Regions from separate parts of the Thiofaba sp. EF100 genome, predicted to be linked through region 3. Evidence: predicted binding sites of a transcription regulator. Region 3 holds the regulator's gene; each other region holds the start of a gene.

Region 1 (7,225 bases), on a different contig from region 3:
GCTATTTCCCCGTCCCGCCGGTCGACCAGCTGCACGACATCCGTCAGGCCATGTGCCTAGTGCTGGAGGACATGGGCCTGAAGGTCGAGGTGCACCACCACGAAGTGGCCACCGCGGGTCAGTGCGAGATCGGCGTGGCTTTCAACACCCTGGTGCGCAAGGCCGACGAGGTTCAGACCCTCAAGTACGTGATCCAGAACGTGGCCCACACCTACGGCAAGACCGTGACCTTCATGCCCAAGCCGATGGTGGGCGACAACGGTTCCGGCATGCACGTGCACATGTCCCTGTCCAAGGACGGTAAGAACACCTTCAACGGCGACGGCTACGCTGGCCTGTCCGAGACCGCGCTGTACTACATCGGCGGCATCATCAAGCACACCCATGCCCTGAACGCCTTCTGCAACCCGTCCACCAATAGCTACAAGCGCCTGGTGCCGCACTTCGAGGCCCCGGTGAAGCTGGCCTACTCTGCCCGCAACCGCTCCGCCTCCATCCGCATCCCGTTCGTGTCGAGCCCGAAGGCCCGCCGCATCGAGGTGCGTTATCCGGACTCCACTGCCAACCCGTACCTCGCCTTCGCCGCCCTGCTGATGGCGGGCCTGGATGGCATCAAGAACAAGATCCACCCGGGCGAGGCCGCCACCAAGAACCTGTACGACCTGCCGCCCGAGGAGGAGAAGGCCATCCCGGAAGTCGCCTTCTCCCTGGAGCAGGCCCTGGAGGCCCTGGATAAGGACCGCGAGTTCCTCAAGCAGGGTGGCGTGTTCACCGATGAGCTGATCGACGCCTACATCGAGCTCAAGCAGGCCGAGGTCCAGCGCGTGCGCATGGTGCCGCACCCGGTCGAATTCGACCTGTACTACAGCCTGTAAGGCTTGCCCGACGGGCACCTCAAGGCCCCGCCCCGCGCGGGGCTTTTTCTTTCCTGCGGCATGGCCTAATGTAAGGTTTATGCGCACCTTCATCCTGTTGGCCCTTGCCCTTTCCATCCTCACCGCCCAGGCGGCCGAGGTGTACCGTTATGTCGATGAGAAGGGCAACACCGTGTTCACCGATCAGCCGCGCGCGGGTGCGCAGCGCATGGTGGTCGAGCCTGCCCCGGCGACCAGCGTGGTGGTGCCGGTCCTGCCCGCTGCTCCCCAGGCCCCGGCCAAGGCGCCCAGTAAACCCGGCACCGAAGCCTTCGCAGGGTATCTTGATCTGCGCATCACCCAACCCGCGCCCAACGAGGCCCTGGTCAACACCGGAGGTGATGTGGACGTGAGTCTCAATCTCCACCCCCCTCTGCGCGCCGATTTGGGGCACGGCCTGACCGTGCTGCTGGACGGCGCGCCGGTGGCGCAGAACAGCACCCGGATGAACCTCGTGCTCAATAACGTGGATCGCGGTGACCATGTGCTCGAGGCCTACGTCCAGGATGGAGCGGGAGCCGTGCTGATCCAGTCCGCTCCCGTGCGCTTCACCCTGCAGCGGCCGAGCCTGTTGCAGCCGGGACGCCAGGCGCCGGGGGCTCCGCTCAGTCCTATCCCGCCGCCGGTGCCGCAGCTTCGCCCCGCGCCCTGAGGGGGGTAGGGCCGCGCCCGCGTAGGAGCGACGCCCTCGTCGCGATGGGAGGCATCGGCCCGCGGGCGGGCCTCCTACAACCTAAGCCTTGACGGTGCGACGGGCCCTCTCGCCTAAAAACAGGGGCTGGCCTGACTCTTGCTTCGCTCTGGACATGAATCAGACTCCCGAATGCGCCCTCCTCGCGCGCCTGCTCGAACACCAGACGGTGGCCCTGCTTTGGCTGGATGCCGGCTTGCAGGTCGTCTACCTCAACCCTTCCGCCGAGAATCTGCTCGGGTTGAGTCTGCGTCAGGCCCGGGGCTTGCCGGTGCGCTCCATCCTGCCGGGTGAGGCGAGCCTGCCGGAGGTGCTGCGCCAGTCGTTCGAGAGCGGCCATCCCTGCACCTTCCGCGAGATGCCCCTGCACGCCGCGGGGCGTGACGTGATGGTCGACTGCGCGATCAGTCCGCTGATCGATCCGGATCTGGGCGAGGGGGTGCTGGTGGAGATGATGGACGTCGAGCGCCATCTGCGCATTGCCCGGGAGGAGCAGTTGCTGGCGCAGCAGCAGGCCACCCGTAGCCTGCTGCGCGGGCTGGCGCACGAGATCAAGAATCCGCTCGGTGGCTTGCGCGGCGCGGCGCAATTGCTGCATGGCGAACTCAAGCAGATGGAGCTGCGCGAGTACACCGCAGTGATCATGCGCGAGGCGGACCGCCTGCGCGCGCTGGTCGACCGCATGATCGGCCCGCGCGTGCTGCCGAAGAAACGGATGCTCAACCTCCATGAGCCGCTCGAGCACGTGCGGCGGCTGGTGAGCATGGAGATGCAGGATGGCCGCGTGCGCCTGGTCACCGACTACGACCCAAGCATCCCCGAACTGTACGCCGACCCCGATCTTTTGATCCAGGCCGTGCTCAACATCGTGCGCAATGCCATGCAGGCCCTGGCCGGTCAGGCCGATGCCCGCATCGTCATCCGCACCCGCGTGCTGCGTCAGTTCACCCTGGGCAATACCCGTCACCGGCTGGTGGCGCGCATCGACATCGAGGACAACGGTCCCGGCATTCCGCCGTCCCTGCAGGATACCCTGTTCCTGCCCATGGTCAGCGGCCGGCCGGGCGGGACCGGGCTTGGGCTTGCGATCAGCCAGTCGCTGATCGCCCAGCACGGCGGTCTGATCGAGTTCGCCAGCCACCCCGGCCGCACCCTGTTCTCCATCCTCCTGCCCATCGAACCATCCGCTTTGGAGAGTGCTCCATGAACAACGACGAAGGGATGGGCGTCAGCCCGCATCGCGATCCCCGAAGGGTGGAATCCAGGGAAGGATTCCGCAACGCCGCGCAAGAGGTCTGGATCGTTGACGATGATCCCTCCATCCGCTGGGTGCTCGAACGGGCGATGAGCAAGGTCGGCTGGCCGTCGCGCCTGTTCGAGTCGGGCGAGGAGGTGCTCGCGAGCCTGCGCCGCGAGCAGCCCGGGGTGCTGGTGAGCGACATCCGCATGCCGGGGATCGATGGCCTGGCGCTCATGCGTGAGGTGCGCGAGCGTTACCCGAGGCTTCCGGTCATCATCATGACCGCACACTCGGACCTCGATGCCGCAGTGAGTGCCTTCGAGAGCGGCGCGTTCGACTACCTGCCCAAGCCCTTCGACATCGACGAGGCGCTGACCCTTGTGCGTCGCGCATTGGACAGCCGTGCCGAGAGCGGCGGGGCGGGGGAGGTGGAGGCCGAGGAGCCGACCGGGATCATCGGCCAGTCGCCGGCCATGCAGGAGGTCTTCCGCGCCATCGGTCGCCTCTCGCGCTCCAGCATCACCGTGCTCATCACCGGTGAATCCGGCACCGGCAAGGAGCGGGTTGCGCAGGCCCTGCACCGGCACAGCCCCCGTGCCAACGGCCCGTTCATCGCCCTCAATACCGCCGCCATCCCCAAGGATCTACTCGAATCGGAGCTGTTCGGCCACGAACGTGGCGCGTTCACCGGCGCCCAGGCCCAGCGCCGCGGGCGCTTCGAACAGGCCGATGGCGGCACCCTGTTCCTCGACGAGATCGGCGATATGCCCTTCGACCTGCAGACCCGTCTCTTGCGCGTGCTGCAGGAGGGCGAGTTCTACCGCGTCGGCGGCCATACCCCGGTCAAGGTGGACGTGCGCATCATCGCCGCGACCCACCAGGACCTTGCCGCCCGCGTGCGCGACGGCCTGTTCCGCGAGGACCTGATGCACCGCCTCAACGTCATCCGCCTGGCCCTGCCGGCCCTGCGAGAGCGGCGCGAGGACATCCCTCTGCTGCTTGAGCACTTCCTCAAGCGGGCGGCGCGGGAGCTGGGCGAGCCGCCCAAGATGCTCACCCCGGAGGTGCTGGCCCTGCTCAAGGCCTACGACTGGCCCGGCAATGTGCGCCAGCTGGAGAACACCTGCCGCTGGCTGACCGTCATGGCCAGCGGGCGCGAGGTGTTGCCCTCCGACCTGCCGCCGGAAATCCTGCGCACGGGCGGGCAGCCGCCGGCCGTGGCAGGCGCAGCCCGGACCGTCCTGTCCGCACAGGTCCCGGAGGAGTGGCCCGCCTTGCTGCGTCGCTGGGCCGATGCCCGCCTCGCGTCCGGCCAGCGTGACCTGCTTGACGAGGCGCTGCCGATGTTCGAGCGGGTGATGATCGAGTCCGCCCTGGCCCAGACCCACGGCCTCAAGCAGGACGCCGCGATGCTCCTGGGGTGGGGGCGCAACACCCTGGCGCGGAAGATGAAGGAACTGGGGATGGAGTGAGGCTTGCAAGCCTGCCTGGGGAAGATGAATATCACCGCATCCAACCTGTGGTGACCCCGCCATGCCCACATTACGCCCCGTCCTCCTTGGCGCTCTGGCATTGCCGATTTTGAGCGGCTGCCTTGGCGGCGATTTCCCCTCCATGGCCACGCCGCCGGAGTCTGTCGCGGTGCATCCGCAGGCAACGGAGCAGTTCATGCTCAAGTTCAAAGATGGCCGTGACGAGGGCGCGGTGCGCGCGAGCCTCGCCAGGCTCTCGCAGGCAGCGGGGCTGGAGCTGGTCTACCTGCGCCCCATGGCCGGTCAGGCCCATGTCCTGCGTTTCCCCGCCGCAGCCACACCGGCGCAGGTCGAGGAGGCGCTGCGCGCCCTGCAGGCCTTGCCGGAGGTCGAATACGCCGAGTTGGATCAAAGGGTGACGCGCCCATGAAGACGTATCCGCTCACCCTCGCCCTGCTCGCTGCCGGAGTGGGCCCCCTTGCCCAAGCCGCCGCCCCCATGGCCGAGGCGATGGTCACCCAGCTGATCGTCCAGCCCGCGAGCTTCCATGCGGCGCACGCCGCGCGCCTGGATGCCGCAGGGCTAGCCCCCTTCATCCAGGCAGCCGGGGTGGTCATGGAGCATGCGCGTCCCCTGCCCGGGCAGGCGCAGGTGCTGAGGTTGCCTTACCCCATGCGTCCGGATGAGGCGCGGAGCCTGGCCGCGCGGCTGGTCGAGTCCGGCGTGGCGCGCATGGCGGAGCCGGATGTGCGCGTCTACCCGAGCCTGGTGCCCAATGACCCTCTGTTCCCCCGGCAATGGCATCTTGCTCCGCTTCGGACGGGGCGTCCGTATGGTCAGAACATATACAGCCTGAATTTGCCTATCGCTTGGGACAGGACGACCGGAGAGAGACGCACAGCCGTAGCGATCATTGATACTGGATTGGTCCCGCACTCGGATATCGGGGGCGGCGGACGTATTCTGCCGGGTTATGACTTCATCGCCGACCCGTTCAATGCCAATGACGGCGACGGGCGAGATGCGGATCCGACCGATCCGGGGGACTGGATCTCGGCCGATGACCGCAAGCTTCATCCCGAATGCGAGCTGTCGGACAGCTCCTGGCATGGCACCCATATCGCTGGCATCATCGGGGCATCGACCAACAATGCCTTGGGTGTAGCAGGCATCGACTGGAGTGCCAGGCTGTTGCCGGTGCGTGTGCTGGGCAAGTGTGGTGGCCTGCTGTCCGACATCATCGATGGCATCTACTGGGCGGCCGGCCTGCCTGTCGCCAATGTGCCCGCCAACACCAATGCCGCGCGCGTGCTTAACCTGAGCCTGAGCGGGAGCGGCGTATGCCCGCAAAGTCTGCAAAATGCACTTACTGCCGTCCAAGCCACGGGTAGCGTCGTGGTCGCAGCGGCCAGCAACAATGGCGGGAGCGCGGCTGGCTACTTTCCCGGCAATTGCAGCGGCGTGATCACCGTTGCCGCAACGGACAGCCAAGGTCAGCGTGCCAGTTACAGCAGCGCCGGCAACGTCGTCAGTCTAAGCGCGCCAGGCGGAGACAAGGAGGTGGACAGCGGTATCCTCTCCACTTACAACAGCGGCAAGACTCATCCTGCAGGGGAGATCTACGAGCCCTTGTATGGCACGAGCATGGCCGCTGCGCAGGTTTCGGGGGGTGTTGCCCTCATGCTTGCCGTCAATCCTGACCTGAGGGTTGAGCAGATTCTGACGGCCCTACGCGCCACGGCCACGCCCTTCCCGCAATATGGCACCAGCAAGGACTGCTCCATCGCGACCTGCGGTGCAGGCATCGTGCGGGCGGACTGGGCCTTGCTGGCCGCGCAGGGCGTGGATTTCGTGCCCGACTCGTTCAGCATTCCGCCCCGGAGCGATGTCCCCTTGGCAACCGCCGTCACCTCCGAGCCCATCGTCATCCGCGGCCTGGGGCATGCCACCCCCATCAGCGTCCAGAATGGCGAATACAGCCTGGGCTGCACGCAGAGCTTCACCCGCAACCCTGGGGAGGTGAGCGACGGGCAGAGTGTATGCGTGCGCCATACCTCGGCCGTGGCGTACAGCACCTCGGTGACAAGCACCCTGACGGTGGGCGGGGTGAGCGCCGGCTTTACCAGCACCACCCAGGCCGCTCCAGCACCGACCTCTGGCGGAGGCGGGGCGCTCGGGGCTTGGGCGCTGCTGGGGCTGGCGGGCTTGGCTCTTGGGCGGCGCATGCGCGCGGACAGCTGGCAGGGGGGCGTAGGAGGCCCGCCCTCCAGGCTGTGTCAAAAGCCTTTGACACAGCCTGGATTGGCGAGCCATGGATGGCTCGCGCGTGAATCAATCACGATAAGTGATTGATTCACGGAGCCCGTCGCGGGCGTGTACCGCGACGAGGCGAGTTTCAAAAGGGCAGGATAGCCCTTTTGAAACTCGCCTCGGGCCGATGAAACCGCATGTCGCGGCGAGGGCGCCGCTCCTACCCTCGCCCCACGGGCCCTGCGGCTTGCGATGACCGACGGAGCAGCCGCCAGGCCAGAGCGCTCACCACCCCACCGAAGGCGCCAAACTGGTGCGCAGCATGGATGACCGGCGCCCCAATAAGCTCCGCGGTTCCAGGATTTAGCTGACCTTCCAGCACCAGCTTTAGCAGTAGGCCCAGGGCAGCGGCAGCCCGCAGCCCAAGGCTTGCGCGCGTGGCCAGCATGATGCCAGCCGCGAACAGACCGTGCAGGACGCCGGAGGCCCCGGCGTACCAGCCCACCTCCGGGACAAGCCACCACAGGCCAAGGCCCACCACACAGGCGCTGCCCAACACCATCCCGAGCAGGGTCAACGGTGGCGATAGTTCCCGCGTCCACACCGCCATCACCCCGGCCAGTCCGAGCAGGTTGAGCACAAGATGCACCGCATTCAG
Region 2 (7,037 bases), on a different contig from region 3:
CTGGGAGCCCTAAGCATGCAAGCCGTTTACCATCCGCAGGATGACATCCTTGTTCTGCACTTTTCCGACAAACCCATCGTGCGCGAAACATCCCAAGACTGGAATATCCATATCAGCTATGCCGAGGACGGCTCCGTGGTCGAGATCGTCATCCTGGATGCCGTCGCCTCCGGACTGATCCCCTTTCAGGCCGGCCCCGACACACCCCGGTGCCAAGCCGCTTGATGGAAGGGAGCGTACGGCGTGACAGCACATCACGACATTCCTCTGGAAGCCATCCAACAGGTCCTCGCCCAGCACGAGGGACTGGACTTCGCCGTCCTGGTGGGCAGCCGTGCTCAAGGGCGTGCGCGCCCCGACAGCGACTGGGATATCGCTTTAAGCTGGGCGCCAGGTCTTGACTGGCTCACGCGCATCGCCCGCACCGAAACCCTGCGCCGCGCCCTGGCCCAGGCCTTGAGCCTGCCCGAGGATCGCATCGACCTCATTGACCTGGCCCAGGCCAACCTTGCCATGCGGGCGGCCGTGGCCGAGGAAGGCATCCCCCTATGGGGCGAAGACCACCCCGCCTGGGCCCGTTTCCTGCGCCGTACCTGGCGAGAGCTGGAAGACTTCTACTGGGAGCGCGAGCATGCGGCTTGACCTCTACCAAGCCGAGACCGAACGCCAGGCCGAGCGCCAGGCCACCATCCTCGAACAGGCCCGAGCCCTGCTGAACTCTGGGCGCCAACTCACGCTGCTGGAGGAAAGCGGCATCCTGCACGCCCTGCAAGTGCTGATCGAAAACGCCATCGGCAAGGCCAAGCAATGGCTCAAGGCATCAGGACGCGCCGTGCCTGTGTCCGCCTACGATGCATTTGCCGCCCTTGCCGAGGCCGGGATGATTCCCGCTGAAGACCTGAACACCTGGAACGCGCTCGTGGGTCTGCGCAACCGCATCGTCCACGACTACATGAACATTGACCTGGCGCGCCTGCACGGCCTCATCCAGCGCGGCGAGTTTCGGTTCGTCGTCGACTTTCTCATGCGCAAGCCCCCAAACACATCACCCCATCCCTAGCCAGCGTAGCCCGGATGAAGGCCAAAGGCCGGGTCCGGGGGCATCTTCCCTTGGACCACGCCTTCCCCAGATTTTGCTGCGCTCCATCCGGGCTACACTTGTAATCACCCATCATTCATGCCGCCGAGCTCACTCCATCAAAGGCCATCCCCCCATGCGCCTGACCCAACAGCAACGCGAACTCATTCTCCAATCCGTCCATAGCCGCCTTGGACCGGAAACCCGCACCATCCTCTTCGGCTCACAGCTTGACGACCAGCGGCACGGTGGGGATATCGACCTCCTGCTCGAACCCCCCACCATGCCCCCGCTCCTCCAACGCGCACAACTCAAGCTCGCTCTCGAAAGCGCCCTGGGCCGACCGGTCGATCTTGTCATTCACCCGCTTGATCGTCCCGCCACGCCTTTTCAGCAGCTCGCCAGACTCCAAGGGGTTGAACTGCAATGACCCAAGCCATCCTCCAGGCTCAACGCACCCACCTTGCCCAACTGCTCGACGCCATCCAACGCAGCACCTATTACCTTCATGCCACGGAGCAACGGCTTCCCTGGCCTTTGACCGCACCCCTCCTGGAAGCCCAAAAGAAAAACGCCGAATGGTTTGAGACTCTGGCCGCCATGAACGAGCGCTTCGCCAAGCTTCAGGACATCCTTGCCTCCGCCATGCGCCATACCGCTTTGCTCATGGGCGAGCCCACCGACACCTTCCTTCAAGTGCTCGCCTGGTTCGAAAAACAGCGGGTCATTGATTCGATTGAACAGTGGCAACTCCTTCGCACCGCGCGTAATCTCGCCGCCCACGACTACGAAACCGATTACGAACAGATTGCTGAACACTTCAACGCCTTACACGCCTTGGCCCCTGTCCTTTACGCCACGGCCGGAAGACTCGTCCGTATGTGCCAGCAACACCTCCACCTCACCCCAGCACGGGGCGATTTTGCCTCCGAGTTCAACACCATCACCCTGAGCAACACCTAACGTCACTCGAAGGAAAAGCCACAGGCCGGAATCCGGGAACCCTCGCACGGACACGCCCCCCGTAGGAGGCCCGCCCTCGGGCCGACACCTGTGTGGCACGCCTGTCGCGGCGACACGCCTCTCCTACAAGGGCGAATCAGGCGCGTCGGCCAAGGCCCGCTCACGGCGCTCCGTCAAACCATGACAAAGTCATGGTCAAATTCTGACAAACCCTGTCACATCCACCTCACCGCGCACCTACACAGCGCACACGCCCCAGCGCTCCAAACCCCAGTCCCATGCACCCTTCATCAAACCGTCAAACAGAACCACCACACTTGGCATGGCTTGTGCATGATTCCTCATGCCAACCCAAACCATCCCAACGGAGGCACACCATGAACATGATGAAAAAGGCCCAACAAGGCTTCACCCTGATCGAACTGATGATCGTGGTTGCGATCATTGGTATTTTGGCGGCCATCGCCCTGCCGGCTTATCAGGATTACACCGTGCGTGCTCGTGTATCCGAGCTTATGGCTGGCGGCGCAGCTGCTAAAGCCACTGTAGGTGAGAATATTGCCAACCTCGGCGCAATTCAGGCAGGAAGCTGCCGGGGGGTTACCACCATTGGATCAGGAGATGGTCTGAAGAGCCTCCTGTCCCTTGCTTGCAATGACACTACTGGTGCAATCACACTCACTGGCACAACTGCTGCAAAAGGCGTAGTCCTTACCCTTACCCCCACCCTGACCGCGAACGGAGTGGTCAACTGGACGTGCGCCGTGAGTTCCGCCGCAAACAACAAGTACGTTCCGGCCGAGTGCCGCGTCTAACCCCTGTCGATGCAGCTTTAACCTTCGACAACCCCGCTTCGGCGGGGTTTTTTCGTGATTGAGATGCCATGAAAACGGCACTGCTCTGGTTGGCGTTGCTTTTAACCCCCAACCTGGTGTTCTGTGCGATCGCCGATGACCCTGTCGATGCAATCATCCGCAGCTTGCCGGCCTCCCTCGCCCTCGTTACAGCGCTGCTTGCCTGGACTCGGCGCCCGGCCTGGGTCTTAAGGCTACTCAGCCCCTTCTACCTCCTTCTGCCCTTCGAGCTTTCCTACATCATCGAATTCGGACAACCCACGACACCGCATATTCTCGCCGTGGTTAGTGAGTCGAATCCCATTGAGGCCATCGAATACCTGGGCCTACTGCCCATGCTTGCCTGCTCAGCCAGCGGTTTCGTCCTGTTCTTCACCACGCTGAGGCTAGCGAGTAAAACACCGACCATCCCTCCCTCCCGTTATTTGCGATGGCTTGCGCTTGCAAGCCTGGTGCCCATGGTCCAGTACGCCTGGCTGGAGTGGGACTGGGCCCAGAAGAAGCCAGTCTTCGACGCACAGGCTGCGCAAACCTCCCTGGAGTCGCTCATGACCACCGAGCTGGCCTCACCGCTCGGCGCCACCTTGAGTGATAGCTACCCGTTGGGGGTAATTTTCCGCGTTCGCGATTACCTTGCCGAGCGCGTCCGGCTGCGCGCAGCCGGCGAGCAGATCAAGTACTGGGACTTCCATCCCCAGCGCACCCTTGAAGTGGATGCTGACGAGGTTTACGTACTGGTGATCGGTGAATCATCCAGCCCCGCGCATTGGGGCATCAATGGGTATGAGCGCAATACCACCCCCAAGCTTGCGGCAACAGAAAACCTGGTGAGCTTCCGCAATGTGGTATCACCCTTCTCCGCCACCCGCCTCGCCGTACCCATCATTCTGACCGGCAAGCAGGATCCTTTCACCCATCGCGCCCCCCTCGGCCAGGCCTCTGTGGTGAGCCTTTTTAAGCAAGCAGGATTCAAAACCTACTGGATCTCCAATCAAGCCCCACTTGGGCTGCATGACTCCATCATCGCCGTGCACGCCTACGAGGCCGACAAAGTGCTCTACACCAACGGTGTCGACTACACGCAACAGGGGAACCACGACGATGCCTTGTTGCCCATTTTCGAGCGTTTCCTTCAGGAGCCGGAACAGCGCAAGTTTTTCGTCGTCCATCTCCTCGGCAGTCATAAGGCCTATGCCCAGCGTTATCCGGAAACTTATGACCAGTTCCGCCCCTCGCAGAAGCAGGATCCTTCCGATGAGCGCGCGGAAACAGTGACCAATACTTACGACAACACGATCTTATTTACCGATCACATCCTTTCGAAGCTCATCCAGCAGCTGCAAGCACGTCCCAACAGCTACGCAGCGCTGACCTATGTCTCCGACCATGGAGAGAACATTCCTCAAGGCGCATGCACGACGAGCGGACATGGCCACGACAATGAAGCCGATTTCCGGGTCAGCGCTCTCGCATGGTTTTCCAACAGCTATAGGAACGCGCACCCGGATATCATGAAGCGCCTGCAGGAGCGGATCGATGCACCACTTTATTCAGCGGGCGTGTTCCACGCCTTGGCGGATATCGCGCACATCGAGCATCCAGCTCATGATCATAGACTGAGCTGGGTCTCGGAGGCTTTCGCACCAGGCCCACGCTGGACCTTGGCGGTACCTGATTTTGACCATGCCATGAGGATGGAGCCATGCGGCAAACTCAAGATGCCCTGATCGCAGCCATGGGCGCGTTGTTCCTGATTTCTGGCGCTTGCGCGCTGGTCTATCAGGTCGCCTGGCAGCGCATCCTGTTTGCATCATTCGGCGCCGACCTGGAGTCTGTAACCATCGTGGTCGCCGCCTTCATGCTTGGCCTTGGCGTCGGCGCGCTGGCGGGAGGTTGGCTGTCCGACCGTCACCCCTCCCGCACATTGCTGCTCTTCGCCCTTGCCGAGGGGGGCGTGGGGGTATTCGGATTCCTCAGTCCAGAGTTGCTGCGCTGGGCAGGGGAGGCCATGATTCACGCCCCGCTGCCTGCCATCGCAGCAGTGAACTTTGCCCTTGTTTTGCTCCCGACGCTACTGATGGGAGCCACGCTGCCGATCCTGGTGACCGACCTCGCCCGGCGCTGGACGAACATCGGCAAGGCAACCGGCGCACTTTATGCGAGCAATACTCTTGGTGCGACCATTGGGGCACTGCTCGCCGGCTTCGCCCTGTTCTACTGGCTCACGCTGGACACGGCCATTCGCCTCGCTGCGTTGGGCAATCTCTCCGTCGCCGCTGGGGTATCCGTACTTCTCCTCACCTATCCAAATCAAAGCAAGGTAGCCCCATGAGGATGACTACGCTTGCCTGGCTGACGTCGGCTTTGGTCGGTTTTGCCAGCCTCGGTCAGGAGATTCTTTGGGTGCGGATTGCCGGATTCGCCAATGGCAATTCGCCACAGACCTTCGCCCTCGTCTTGAGTCTCTTTCTCTTCGGCATCGTTCTTGGGTCGCTCGCCGGGAAGCGCGCCTGCGAAAACCGTTTGCTGACAGCCATCCGCACCTTTGGTGCACGCAGTCTGGTTCTCTCTGGAATCATCGACCTCGCCACCCCCTGGTTGGTCATGCAGGCGGCTGGCGGGCTTTTTCTCACGCCACTCATGAGCTGCCTCATTATTGCCACAGCCGCCAGCAAAGCTGCCCTCTTTCCAGTCGTTCACCACTTGGGGGGGCACCTCGGTAGCGCGGACACTGGCCGCTCCATCGCGCGGGTCTATTTCGCCAACATCGTCGGCGCAACCCTAGCCCCTTTGCTTATTGGATTCTGGTGGCTTGATCTGATGACGAGCCAGTCACTGATGCTCGCACTTGGGGCCATCATGCTCGCTACTGGGGGCATGATGGCCCCCCAATTCTCATGGCGCCTAACGCTGGCCCTGTCGGGGCTAGCCGTGCTGTCCACAACGGTCCTGATGCCCCGGCAGACCGCACTGCTGGAAGCTCTTGCCGCCCCCTCGCCCGGACAGTCAATCGGATTCTTACTTGAGAACAGGCACGGCATCATTCATACCCTAGTCCGCCCTGACACCGATGAGGCCGTCTATGGCGGCAACATTTACGACGGCAAGATCAATATCGGCCTTATCGATAACAGCAACAGAATCGACCGCGTATACCTGCTAGCCGCCTTGCACCCACAACCACGCAAGATACTGGTTATTGGTTTATCCGGCGGCTCGTGGACGCGTGTGCTCGCGGCCTTTCCGTCCGTCGAGCGTATCGATGTCATCGAAATCAATCCAGGCTATATCACACTCATACGCGGACGCCCAGAAGTGGCACCCATTTTGCGTGACTCGCGTGTGCATATTCACATCGATGACGGTCGCCGCTGGCTGCGCCGAAACGAAGCCGAGCGTTTCGACCTTATCGTCATGAATACAACATTTCACTGGCGCGCCTTGATAACAAACCTACTTTCATCAGACTTCCTCAATTTAGCTCGCACCCACCTCGAACCTGGCGGTATTCTCGCATTCAATGCTACCGGCTCACCCGACGCACTTAAAACAGCTGCCGCAGTGTTTTCGTTTGCCTATCGGTGGAAAGACAGCAATTTCGTCTACGCTAGCGACCATAACTTCACCACCCCCGATCCTATCCTTGCACGGAATCGTCTGAGCGAGGTGCTTTCCAACCTTCAGATCAATCGCGCGCATGACAGCGCGCACGCATCAGAAGCGGTCAGCACCTTGCTGTCCAAGGGGTGGATTGACGTCGAGGATGAGGAGAGACTTGCAGGGCGGCCGCTTGAGGTGATTACCGATCAAAACATGATCACTGAGTACCGCTATGGTCGCGTGGTGTGGTGGTAATTGTCACATCCCGTATTCCGCTCGCGCTCTATCCGGGCTACGGTGTTTCGCTCAAGTCAGCAAAGAGACTTTCGACCTCAAGCTCCATCTCAAGACAGGCGAGATAAAACCGCCCCTGAAGGTAGAGCTCATGGGTCGCTCCGGGGTAGCGGAAGACCTCGACCCTGCGGCGGTCGGGATTGATCACGAGGTACTCTTTCAGCCCTGAGAGGCGGGCGTAGTTGAACCGTTTCTCGAACAGGTCAATGCGCGCAGTGGAGGGGGAGGGTTCTACCCCGTTTTCACGG
Region 3 (7,225 bases):
GAACAGGTCGCCTACATGGGCGACGATGTGATCGACCTGCCGGTCTTAAGCCGGGTCGGCCTCGCCACCACCGTGCAGGACGCCCCCGGCATCGTGAAACGTCACTGCCACTGGATTGCCGAGCATGGCGGCGGCCAGGGCGCAGTACGTGACCTGTGCGATCTGATCCTCGAGGCCCAGGGCAGGCTGGATGCCCTGCTGGCGCGCTACCTGGCATGAGATTCCGGCAAGAGGCACTGTTCTGGAGCCTGCTTGGCGGGGCCGCCTTACTGGCCGTCCTGGCCAACGGCGCCCTGCAGCGCCCCTTGCCCACAGCCACACCGCGCCTGCATGGCGCTGACCACAGCTTCACCCAGCCACACGCCTGGCTGTTCGACCGTGAGGGGCGCATCGCCTACGAGGCCCTCGGCACCCACCTGGAACACCGGGCGGAGAGCGGTGCCTACCTGCTGAGCGAGGCCGAACTGCTCGTCCACCCCGGGGAGGGCGAGCAGGGGATGTGGCATCTCCGCGCCGAGCAGGCCCGCCTCGACGACGACCGCAGGCACGCGTGGCTCGAGGGAGCCGTGACCTTCGACCGCGAGCAGGTCCCACCCGCCGATGCCCTGCGGCTGCAAGCGCGCGACGTGGCCCTCGACCTCGTCGCGCGCACCGCCGCAAGTCAACAACCCATGACGGCGGAAGGTTTGCACTGGCAAAGCCAGGCAGCGGCCTTTTCCGCCGATTTCACTCAACAACTGCTCCTGCAGGAAGGCCGCGTGCATGATCGCCATGAACCGCCCCGTCGTTAAGATCCTCCTCGCCACCCTGCTCCTCGCCCCGCTGTGGCTCACGCCCCAGGCCCACGCGGCCTCCGCCGACCGCAAGCTGCCGCTTTCGATCGAGGCCGACCGCAAGCACACCGACTACAAGGGCGGCGAGGCCACCTACGAGGGGCGTGTCATCATCACCCAGGGCCAGCTCACGCTGACGGCTGACAAGGCCACCATCCACCTGCGCGACGGCCAGTTCGACCGCGCCATCCTCGAAGGGCGTCCCGTGATCTACCAGGACCGCGACGATGCGGGCCAGCCCATCCGCGGCGAAGCCCGGAGGATGGATTACCAGGCCCTCGACGAGATCATCACCCTGAGCGGCCAGGCGCGGATCGAGCGGGCCGGCGACACCCTCGCCAGCGAGCGCATCGTCTACCACCTCAAGAACGAAGTGGTGGACGCCGGTGCCGGCGGCAGCGACCGCGTGCGCATGACCCTGCAGCCGCGCAGTGCCGGCGAGGGCAAGAAACCGTGAGCACTCCCGGCCACACCCTCCGCGCCGAGGGGCTGAACAAGCGCTACGGCGCGCGCACCGTGGTGCACGCCATGACGCTCGAGGTACGCACCGGCGAGATCGTCGGCCTGCTGGGACCGAACGGCGCGGGCAAGACCACCAGCTTCTACATGATCACCGGCCTGGTGAAGCCGGATGGCGGGAAGATCCTGCTCGACGACCAGGATATTTCCTCCCTGCCAATGCACACCCGCGCCCGCCTCGGCGTCGGCTACCTGCCGCAAGAGCCCTCCGTCTTCCGCAAGCTCTCCGTGGAGGACAACCTCCTCGCCGTGCTCGAACTGCGAGCGGATCTACGCCGCGCCTCGGATCGGCAGACGATCTGCAACCAACTGCTCGAAGAGCTGCACATCAGCCACGTGCGCCACAGCCTCGGCCTGAGCCTGTCCGGCGGCGAACGGCGGCGGGTCGAGATCGCCCGTGCCCTGGCCGCCGAGCCGCGTTTCCTGCTGCTCGACGAGCCCTTCGCCGGGGTGGACCCGATCAGCGTGCTGGACATCCAGCGCCTGATCCGCCACCTCGCCGAACGCGGCATCGGCGTGCTGATCACCGATCACAACGTGCGCGAGACCCTGCGCATCTGCAGCCACGCCACCATCATGCATGCCGGGGGGGTGCTGGCCGAGGGCACGCCGGAGGCCATCCTCGCCGACCCGCGCGTGCGCGAGGTCTACCTTGGCGAACAGTTCAGCCTGTGAGCATGACGCTCAGACTGCATACCCCGCCAACGCTTCGCGCTAGAATGACGCCATGATGACCATCCCATTGATGCAGGCATGAAGGCCGGACTCGAGCTCAGACAGGGGCTATCGCTTGCGATGACCCCCCAGCTGCAGCAGTCCATCCGGCTACTCCAGCTCTCCAGCCTCGAACTGCAGACCGAGATCCAGCAGGCCATCGAGGCCAACCCCATGCTGGAGATCGAAGACGAGAGCGGCGAGGAGACCGAGCCGGCTGCCATCGAAGCCCATGAGGCCCTGCCCACCACCCGCCTGGACGAGGCAGACACCACCCTCGACCTCGAGGCCCCGCGCCAGGAAATGCCCGAGGAGCTGCCCCTCGACAGCCGCTGGGATGACATCTTCGAAGCCGACGGCAGCACCAGCTACAGCAAGGGCAGCGCGGAGGACGAGGAGCGCGACTTCCTCAGCTACACCAGCAGCGGGCAGGAAAGCCTGCACGACCACCTGCTCTCGCAGATGCTGCTCACCCCCCTCTCACCGCGCGACCAACAGATTGCCACCGCCATCATCGAATCCGTGGACGAGGACGGCTTCCTCGAGCAGCCCCTGGAGAGCATCGTCGAGGGCCTGCGTCGGGACCTGCCGGATGTCGAGCTGGACGAGGCGCAGGCCATGCTCCACCTCGTCCAGCAGTTCGACCCGCCCGGCGTCGCGGCGCGCGACCTCGGCGAATGCCTCGCGATCCAGCTGCGACAGGTCGAGGCCCCCACCCCGGCCCACAGCGATGCCGCGCGCCTGCTCGAACACCTCGACCTTTTGGCTAGCCGCGACTACGTCCGCCTGCAGCGCCTGCTGAAGATCGACGCCGAGGCCCTCAAGGCGGCCCTGCAGGTCTTGCAGGGACTCAACCCACGCCCCGGCGCCGAACTGCGCAGTCAGGACGTCGAATACGTGATCCCGGACGTGATCGTGCGCCGCATCCAAGGGCAGTGGCGGGTCGAACTCAACCCCGAGGTCACCCCCAAACTTCGCATCAACAACCTGTACGCCGGCCTCATCCAGCGCGGCCGCCGCGGTGAGGACATGAACTACATGCGCAACGCCCTGCAGGAGGCGCGCTGGTTCATCAAGAGCGTGCAGAGCCGCAATGAAACGCTGCTCGCGGTGGCCGAGGCCATCGTGCGCCGCCAGCAGGATTTCTTCGAGCACGGCGAGGCCGCCATGCGCCCCCTGGTGCTGCGCGAGATCGCCGAGGAGTTGGGACTGCACGAGTCGACCATCTCCCGCGTCACCACCAACAAGTACATGCACACCCCGCGCGGCGTGGTGGAGTTCAAGCACTTCTTCTCCAGCCACGTGGGCACCGCGGATGGCGGAGAGGCCTCCTCCACCGCCATCCGCGCCCGGATCAAGCAGCTGGTGGCGGAGGAACCGGCCAACAAGCCGCTGAGCGACAGTCGTCTCACCCAGCTGCTGGAGGCCGAAGGCATCAACGTCGCCCGTCGGACCGTCGCCAAATACCGCGAGTCCCTCGGCATCCCCCCCTCCAACGAGCGCAAGCGTCTCTGCTGATGAAGACCCTGACCATTGCCGACATCCTCACCCCCGAGCGGGTCAAGCTCGACCAGGAATGCTCGAGCAAGAAGCGCGCGCTTGAGCTCGTCAGCCAGATCGTCGCCGGCGCCCAGGAAGGGCTCGAAGCGTGGGCCATCTTCGATACCCTGCTGGCCCGCGAACGGCTCGGCAGCACCGGCGTCGGCCGCGGCATCGCCATCCCGCACGGCAAACTGCCCGCCCTCAAGGCCCCGGTGGGCGCCTTCATGCGCCTTGAGAACGGGATCGACTTCGATAGCCCGGATGGCGTCCCGGTGAGCCTGATCTTCGCCATCCTCGTCCCCGAAGGCGGGGAAGAGGCCCACCTGGCCATCCTCGGCCAGCTCGCCCGCCGCTTCAGTGACCCCGAATTCTGCACCGCCATCCGCCAGGCGCAGAACAGCGAGATTGCCTTCAGCCTGCTGACCCGCAAAGTAGCCAGCGTGGAGGACGCTTCCGGCAGTGGCACGCAGCAAGAACATGAGCACGGACCCCCCTGACCCTGCCCCGGAGTCGGCCTCAGCCGCAGGCATCCTCAGCCTGCATGGCGTCTTTCTCGCCCTGCGGGTGCCGCCCCCTGGGGACACGCCCCGATGCGTTGGGCCTTCCTCGTTGTTTCCCCCGGCATCCATGCCGGAAGCCCTTTCGGGGTATGGCCATCGAGAACCCGACGCATCAGGGGCATCCGCCACCTCCCTCGGCGTGCTGATCTTAGGCTCAGCGGGCATCGGCAAGAGCGAACTCGCCCTCGACCTGATCAGCCGCGGCCACGCCCTGGTCGCGGATGACGCCCCCATCTTCCTCCCCGCAGCCGATGGCCGCTGGCTGGGCCGCTGCCCCTTTCCCCTGCAGGACTTCCTCGAGGTGCGCGGGCTCGGCATCCTCAACGTCCGGCGCCTGTTTGGCGAACAGGCCGTCTGCGCTGAGCATCCGCTCGACCTCATCATCCGGCTGGAGGACGCGCCATCCCGCCCTGAAGATCGCCTCGCAGGGGCCTGGCGCGACTACCGCCTGGGCGATGCCACCCTCCCCGAGCTTCCTCTGACGGTACGCGGTGGTCGCAACCTCGCCCTGCTGGTGGAGACGGCGGCCCGTCTACAGGCATGCGGCACCGGGGACGGCATCGGCTATAATGCCGCGCACGAACTCTCCCGCCGCCTCGGAAAACACCTCGGCAAGGAACCTTTGTGAAGCTGGTCATCGTCAGCGGCCTCTCCGGCTCGGGCAAGACCATCGCCCTGCACACCCTCGAGGATGCCGGCTACTACTGTGTCGACAACCTCCCCCTCGCCCTGCTGCCGGCCTTCGTCGACACTGCCCTGCTGCAACCCCTCAGTCTGGATCCGGAGCAGGCGATGGCCCCCCAGGAGCGCGCCGCCATCGGCATCGACGTCCGCGGCGGGGTCAGCGAACTGCGCCACCTGCACCAGCAGTTGGCGCGGCTGCGCGAAGGGCACCCGGAACTGAAGATCCAACTGCTGTTCCTGCACGCCGAGCACAAGGTGTTGCTGCGCCGCTTCAGCGAAACCCGGCGCCTGCACCCGCTGGGGCGCGAAGGCCTGCCGCTGGACGAAGCCTTACTGGCGGAAGCGGAACTGCTCGCCCCGCTGCGCGAGGCGGCCGACCTGATCATCGACACCTCACGCAGCAACATCCACCAGTTGCGCGCCCTGCTGCGCGCCCGCCTGCTGGAGCAGGAGCAGCGCGGGCTTTCACTCCTGCTGCAATCCTTCGGCTTCAAGCACGGCGCCCCCACCGATAGCGACTTCATCTTCGACATGCGCTGCCTGCCCAACCCCCACTGGGACCCTCGCCTGCGCCCATTGACCGGGCGCGATGCCGAGGTGGCCGCCTTCCTCGGTGATCTGCCCGAAGTCCATGCCATGCTCGATCAGCTCGAGCAGACCCTGCTGGCCTGGCTGCCCATGTTCGAGCGCGAGCAGCGGCAGTTCCTGTGCGTCTCGCTCGGCTGCACCGGCGGCCAGCACCGTTCGGTGTTCATGGTGGAACGTCTGGCCGAACGCCTGCGCAAACACTATCCTTCCCTCGCCATCCGGCACCGCGAATTGAGTTGACCCATGAGCCAAAGGCCGACCCCGAACGGGCTTCCGACAGGGACATCGGAAGGGACCGAGCAAAGAAAACGCGCTGGCGTGCTGATCATCGCCCACAACCATCTCGGCCAGCAGCTGCTCGAGACCGCCACCGACATGCTGAACCGACGCCCGCCGCAGGTGCGCAGCCTGGATGTCCTGCAAGACGATGACCCCGTCGACCTGCTGGCGCGAGCCCGGCGCCTGCTGGCGGAAATCGACCAGGGCGCCGGTGCGCTGGTGCTGACGGACATGTATGGCTCGACCCCGAGCAACATCGCCCACCGCTTGGGCGACAACGAGCATGCGGTGCGGGTGATCTCCGGCATCAACCTGCCGATGCTGATCCGCGCACTGAACTACGCCGATCTGCCGCTCGAAGAGCTGGTGCAGAAGGCCCTGAGCGGCGGGCGCGAGGGGATCTTCGACGCGCGTGGCATGGCCTGATGGTCAGAAACTGCACCGTCGGGATCGTCAACAAGCGCGGGATGCATGCCCGCGCTGCCGCCCGCTTCGCCAGCCTGGCTGCGACCTTCACCAGCCACATCAGCGTGCGGCGCGGCGAGCTCACGGCCAATGGCAAGAGCATCATGGGCCTGATGATGCTGGCCGCCCCACAGGGCACCGAAATCGTCATCCAGGCCGAAGGCCCGGACGCCGAGCAGGCCCTCGAAGCCCTTGGCGCACTGGTCAGCGGACGCTTCGGCGAAGCCGAATAGTCCATCTTCCCTGCCCTTCGGGCGGGTTTTGTCATACCATTCACATTTTTATGCACGCACCCCTGCGAGAGGGACATGAAGAAATCCTCCTACTCCTACGATGAGCTGATCCAGTGCGGCCGCGGTGAGATGTTCGGCCCCGGCAACGCTCAACTCCCCCTGCCGCCAATGCTGATGTTCGACCGCATCATGCAGATCAACGAAGACGGCGGAGCCTTCGGCAAGGGTGAGCTCATCGCCGAGCTGGACGTCAAGCCGGACCTCTGGTTCTTCCAGTGCCATTTCGATGGGGATCCCGTGATGCCCGGCTGCCTGGGGCTCGATGCCATGTGGCAGCTGGTCGGTTTCTACCTCGGCTGGATCGGCGGCAAGGGTCATGGCCGCGCCCTCGGCGTGGGCGAGGTGAAGTTCACCGGCCAGGTCCTGCCGGAGGCCAAGCTGATCACCTATAAGGTGAACATGAAGCGCACCATCAACCGCAAGCTGGTGATGGGCATCGCCGATGCCGTCATGCTGGTCGATGGGCGCGAGATCTACCACGCCACCGACCTGCGTGTCGGGCTGTTTACCTCCACTAGCGGATTCTGAGGGTTAGACTTATGCGCCGCGTCGTCGTCACCGGAATGGGCATCGTTTCCAGCCTGGGCAACAACAAGCAAGAAGTCCTCCAGAGCCTGCGCGAAGGCCGCTCGGGCATCGAGTTCATGCAGGAGTACGCTGACCTCGGCTTCCGCTCGCAGGTTGCCGGCACGCTCAAGCTGAACCCCGAGGAGCTGATCGACCGCAAGCTCTTCCGCTTCATGGGCCA

The links. The regulator sigma-54, encoded in region 3, starts transcription at its own class of promoters, with help from an activator protein. The targets are predictions, from matches to a motif close to TGGCANGNTNCNTGCTT.
Positions count from the first base shown of each region.
Region 1: glnL (nitrogen regulation protein NR(II)) is a predicted target of sigma-54. The motif match lies at 1,694-1,710, and genes of this name have one in related genera.
Region 2: V6D91_RS10055 (pilin) is a predicted target of sigma-54. The motif match lies at 2,360-2,376, and genes of this name have one in related genera.

Region 1 is NZ_JBAJEY010000002.1:348,424-355,648, forward strand. It holds gene glnA (glutamate--ammonia ligase) at 1-875, shown strand, start outside; gene V6D91_RS06060 (DUF4124 domain-containing protein) at 955-1,566, shown strand; gene glnL (nitrogen regulation protein NR(II)) at 1,721-2,812, shown strand; gene glnG (nitrogen regulation protein NR(I)) at 2,827-4,317, shown strand; gene V6D91_RS06075 (hypothetical protein) at 4,514-4,747, shown strand; gene V6D91_RS06080 (S8 family peptidase) at 4,744-6,669, shown strand; gene rrtA (rhombosortase) at 6,788-7,225, opposite strand, start outside.
Region 2 is NZ_JBAJEY010000005.1:209,666-216,702, forward strand. It holds gene V6D91_RS10025 (DUF4258 domain-containing protein) at 1-13, shown strand, start outside; gene V6D91_RS10030 (DUF2283 domain-containing protein) at 16-225, shown strand; gene V6D91_RS10035 (nucleotidyltransferase domain-containing protein) at 244-642, shown strand; gene V6D91_RS10040 (DUF86 domain-containing protein) at 632-1,060, shown strand; gene V6D91_RS10045 (hypothetical protein) at 1,302-1,505, opposite strand; gene V6D91_RS10050 (hypothetical protein) at 1,505-2,041, shown strand; gene V6D91_RS10055 (pilin) at 2,419-2,856, shown strand; gene V6D91_RS10060 (phosphoethanolamine transferase) at 2,925-4,622, shown strand; gene V6D91_RS10065 (fused MFS/spermidine synthase) at 4,598-5,227, shown strand; gene V6D91_RS10070 (hypothetical protein) at 5,230-6,750, shown strand; partial or broken gene V6D91_RS10075 (Uma2 family endonuclease) at 6,788-7,037, opposite strand, start outside.
Region 3 is NZ_JBAJEY010000001.1:586,683-593,907, forward strand. It holds gene V6D91_RS02855 (HAD-IIIA family hydrolase) at 1-219, shown strand, start outside; gene lptC (LPS export ABC transporter periplasmic protein LptC) at 216-791, shown strand; gene lptA (lipopolysaccharide transport periplasmic protein LptA) at 772-1,290, shown strand; gene lptB (LPS export ABC transporter ATP-binding protein) at 1,287-2,027, shown strand; gene V6D91_RS02875 (RNA polymerase factor sigma-54) at 2,106-3,584, shown strand; gene V6D91_RS02880 (PTS sugar transporter subunit IIA) at 3,584-4,105, shown strand; gene V6D91_RS02885 (HPr kinase/phosphorylase) at 4,236-4,796, shown strand; gene rapZ (RNase adapter RapZ) at 4,793-5,680, shown strand; gene V6D91_RS02895 (PTS fructose transporter subunit IIA) at 5,759-6,145, shown strand; gene V6D91_RS02900 (HPr family phosphocarrier protein) at 6,145-6,417, shown strand; gene fabA (3-hydroxyacyl-[acyl-carrier-protein] dehydratase FabA) at 6,493-7,005, shown strand; gene fabB (beta-ketoacyl-ACP synthase I) at 7,017-7,225, shown strand, end outside.